2 regions of the Pseudarthrobacter sp. S3 genome follow, and region 2 is predicted to be linked to the other one. Evidence: predicted binding sites of a transcription regulator. Region 2 holds the regulator's gene; the other holds the start of a gene.

What was found. Region 2 encodes HrcA, which represses chaperone genes, less so after heat shock. Its sites were predicted from a motif close to TTNGCACTCGNNNNNNNCGAGTGCNAA; they were not measured.
Region 1: ACQCSV_RS14545 (FmdB family zinc ribbon protein) is a predicted target of HrcA. The motif match lies at 867-893, and genes of this name have one in related genera.

The regions. Positions count from the first base shown of each region.
Region 1 is NZ_CP189583.1:3,036,776-3,038,972, forward strand. Features, by position in the region: gene galU (UTP--glucose-1-phosphate uridylyltransferase GalU) at 1-108, opposite strand, end outside; gene ACQCSV_RS14540 (5-formyltetrahydrofolate cyclo-ligase) at 217-837, shown strand; gene ACQCSV_RS14545 (FmdB family zinc ribbon protein) at 955-1,212, shown strand; gene cpaB (Flp pilus assembly protein CpaB) at 1,312-2,058, shown strand; gene ACQCSV_RS14555 (AAA family ATPase) at 2,078-2,197, opposite strand, start outside.
Region 2 is NZ_CP189583.1:2,116,239-2,118,435, forward strand. Features, by position in the region: gene ACQCSV_RS10145 (DUF3097 domain-containing protein) at 1-372, opposite strand, end outside; gene hrcA (heat-inducible transcriptional repressor HrcA) at 520-1,533, shown strand; gene dnaJ (molecular chaperone DnaJ) at 1,611-2,197, shown strand, end outside.

The DNA of each region.
Region 1 (2,197 bases), 920 kb from region 2:
CACCGGGAGCATTTCCTTGGGCATGGCTTTGGTGGCCGGCAGGAACCTGGTGCCCAGTCCGGCAGCGGGAATAACGGCCTTGCGTACTGTCTGCTGAGTGGTAGTCACTGGACTAATCTAACGGAGGGGCTGATCATTCAGTAATTATTGGTGGCTCCAGCGCCAACGGACCGCAGCGACTGCAACGTCCACAGGGAACGGCAACCAAGGAGCGGCATGTCCGAAGACAGCAGCGCAGCCAAGGCGGACATCCGCGCACGCCATCGTGCGCGCCGTGCCGCGACGGATCCCACTCACCGCGACACCACCGGTGCCGCCCTGGCCGTCCACGGCGTTGCCTGGGCTGAACAGCTCACCGGTGGGACGCCGTCGACCTTTTGCGCATACCTGGGCGTAGAACCCGAACCGCCCACACTGCCCCTGATCATCGAACTCCATCGGCATGGCCACACAGTCCTGCTCCCTGTCTGTGAGCCCGGACGCCGGCTGAACTGGACGCAGTGGACCCCCGGCGTCGAGTTTGTCCGCAGCCGTTATGCACCGGTGCTGGAACCGGCCGGACCTCGCCTTGGCCTCGGCATCATGACGTCTGTTGCCGCACTCTTCATCCCCGCCACGGCCGTGGACAGGGACGGCAACCGCGTAGGCCAGGGCGGCGGCTACTACGACGTCCTGCTGGGCTCCCTTGGCCGAGACGGACTTGAGATCCCGTTAGCGGCCGTTGTCTTCGATGCCGAACTGCTTCCGGCCGGAAGCATTCCCGCCGAAGACTTTGACCGGAGGGTGCCGGCTGCCCTGACGCCGTCAGGTTTGATCCGGCTACCGGACAAAGCCTGACGGAGGGCTACTTTCCGGGGGTGATAGAATTGGCACTCAGGCCCTGCGACTGCTAATGGACGGTTTTCGTTCAGCGCGGCACAGGACCTCTCGTTTGCCCCCGAGGAGGATCACCCAGTGCCCACTTATGCTTACGCCTGCAAGGATTGCGGCCACGCCTTCGACGTTTTCCAGTCGTTTACCGACAGCACCCTGACGTCATGCCCGGAGTGCCAGGGCGCCTTGCGCAAGAAGTTCAACAGCGTGGGCGTGGTCTTCAAGGGCTCCGGTTTCTACCGGACTGACTCCCGGGATACCAAGGGAAGCACCGTTTCGGCTGCCCCTGCCGCCCCCGTGGCCGCGCCGGCGCCTGCCACGGCCGCTGCCGCCAGCTGACCTCCCCTCTAACAAGACGTACGACGCCGGCGGCTCGGTTTTCCACATAGGCACCTTCGCTTCTGTCGGACTCCGTTGCCGGTACGTAGCGTGGTTTGCATGCCCGCTACTCTCTTTCGTTCCAGCCGCGGATCCGCCCCGCCGGGACGCCAGGTCCGCCGTCCGCTCCCGTTAGCACGCCCCCGCGCCGTGCGTGGCCATAGGCTGTTAGCCTGGCTGGGCCGGAACCGGCGCCTTGCGATAGCGCTCCTGCTGTGCCTTGCAGCGGGGATCACGGTCCATCAGCTCACTCCCCCGCCCGCCGATACTGTCCCGGTGTTGGCTGCGGCGCGGGACCTCCCCGCAGGCACGGCCTTGTCGGCCACGGACATGACGGCAACGAAGATCCCGCCGGGGATGCTGACCGCCGGGGCCATATCCCACACCGGTGAAGCCGCGGGAAAACAACTGGCAGCCCCCTTGCGGAAGGGCCAGCTTGTGACCGACTCCCTGCTGCTGGGACCCGGCCTGCTGACCGGAACGCCGCCGGGCTCCGCAGCCGTGCCCTTGAGGATGGCCGATCCTTCCTCCATCCAGCTCGTATCGCCCGGGCAACTGGTCAACGTGGTACTAACCGGGGCGAACGGCTACGATCAGCAGTCCCCCTCAGAAGTGCTGGCAACGTCCGTTCCCGTCCTGTGGACATCAGGACAGGGCGGCAGGACGGGTCAGTGGCTAAGCACCGGCGAAACCGACGGGCTGATTGTCGTGGCGGCAGCTCCGGAGCAGGCTGCGCGGCTTGCCGGGGCCTCCGCCCAGGGCAAACTGTTTTTCGTCCTGGTGGGACCGGAAGGCATCGCGCGGTGAAGCCGTTGCAGCTTGGAGGTCAGCCCCAGTGCGGCGGCTTGTTTTCCTTCAGCCACGCGTCGTGATCGTTGTCCGGGCCGTCGCCCCAGCGCTTCGGGTCATCCTCCGCAGCCTTGTTGGGCAAGATGCCTGCTGCCCC
Region 2 (2,197 bases):
GGCGTCGTGCTTTCCTTCCACCCAGATTCTGCTCGCCTTGGCCACTTGGGCACGCTGGCCGGCCACGCGGACTGAGCCGGACGCCGTCCGGCCGGCCACCACGGGGGCGGCCTGCCTGGGCGCCGGGGGAACGAGCCGGATGGGCTGCCCCTCCAGGAGGAACCCGAAGCCGAGTCGGAAGGACCGGGACTTTCCTCGCCGGTCTTCGAGGGCCACCACATGCATGCCGCCGGACTTCTCCACCCGGGTCACCGCTCCCACCCAGCCGGACTGGACATCTTCAAGGACCATGCCGCGCGCCACGGGAACCTCAGGAAGTTCGCTCCTGACGGGCGCGGTGATCTCCTGCGGACCCCAGTTCTGGTAGTGCATGGATTGATTCCGCCTCGCCGCTAGATCCTGGCCCGGAATTTCGCCCGGAGCGGTACCAATGCTAACAACGGGGTGACTCATATTAGACTGTTAGCACTTAGGCATGTCGAGTGCTAACCCCGCAGCGATCACGGATGGAGGTGGAGTATGAGCGAGCCGCGCAAACTCGAAGTACTGCGCGCCATCGTGGAGGACTATGTGCACTCCCGCGAGCCAGTGGGTTCCAAAGCGCTCGTGGAACGCCACCACCTTGGCGTGTCCAGCGCCACCATCCGCAACGACATGGCGGCTTTGGAAGACGACGGCCTGATCACCGCCCCGCACACGAGCGCAGGAAGGATTCCCACAGACAAAGGCTACCGGCTGTTTGTGGACCAGATTTCAGCGGTAAAGCCGCTTTCCCAGGCGGAACGGCGGGCAATCCAGGCGCTGCTGGAGGGTGCAGACGATCTGGATGACGTCCTGGACAGAACCGTCAGGATGCTGTCGCAGCTGACCAACCAGGTCGCCGTCGTGCAGTATCCGCATCTGAGCCGCGCCACCATCCGCCACATCGAATTCGTCCTGCTTGCGCCGCAGCAGGTACTCGTGGTCCTCATCGCCACCACCGGCAAGGTAGAACAGCGTGTGATCGACGTAGGCCTGGACCTTGGCGACGACGCCGTCGCGGCGTTGCGGGCACACTTCCTCGGATCCCTCGCGGGCATCTCGCTGAGCCGACTGGCGCCCTCGCTGCCGGGGGTCGTTTCGTCCGTCAGCCCGGGCCAGCGTGCGGCGGCCCAGGCATTGGCCCACGGGCTGGAAACGCTCGCCCACAACACCCGCGAGGAACGCATGGTCATGGCCGGAACAGCAAACCTCGCCCGCTCCAATGTGGATTTTCCGCTCAGTATCGGACCAGTCCTCGAAGCCCTCGAGGAGCAGGTTGTCTTGCTGCGCCTCTTAGGCGACATGGCGCAGGATCCGAGGGGGGTGGCAGTCAGTATCGGGCGTGAAAACCCGTACGACGGGCTCGCGGAAGCCTCCGTGGTGGCCACGGGCTACGGACCAGACAGCACCGCCAAGATCGGTGTGCTGGGCCCCACCCGGATGGATTATCCCACCACCATGGCCGCCGTCAGGGCAGTAGCCCGTTACCTTTCAAGAATTCTGGGTCCGTAACAGTACTACGGTCCAGGCACGAAGAGCAGTGCCGGCAGCCCGCCTGCCGGCAGTACAACAAGGAAGAGATACGAACTTTGAGCAGCCACTACGACGTCCTCGGAGTCTCGCCGGAAGCCACCGGGGAAGAGATCAAGAAGGCCTACCGCAAGCTGGCCCGCACTCTTCACCCGGATGTAAACCCCGGGGATGATGCTTCGGACCGCTTCAAGGCCGTGACCCACGCCTACGAGGTACTTTCGGACCCGCAGAAGCGCCGGATCTATGACACCACCGGCAACGAGAACGGAACCGACAACGGGTTCGGCGGCGGCGGATACTCCGGCCAGGGCTTCGCGTTCCAGGATATCTTCGACACGTTCTTCGGCGCGGGCGGCTCCTCCGGCCCCGCGTCCCGGGTCCGCCGCGGCCAGGACGCACTGATCAGTGTCCGGATCGAACTGCGCGATGCCGTGTTCGGCGTCAACCGGAAACTCGAAGTGGACACCGCGGTCACCTGCCCCACCTGCAACGGGTCATGCTGCCGCGAAGGCAGCCACCCTGTCCGCTGCGATATCTGCGGCGGCAGCGGCCAGGTTCAGCGTGCGGTGCGCTCCATCCTGGGCCAGGTCATGACGGCGGCCCCGTGCGGCAGCTGCGAGGGGTTCGGGACGGTTATCAAGGA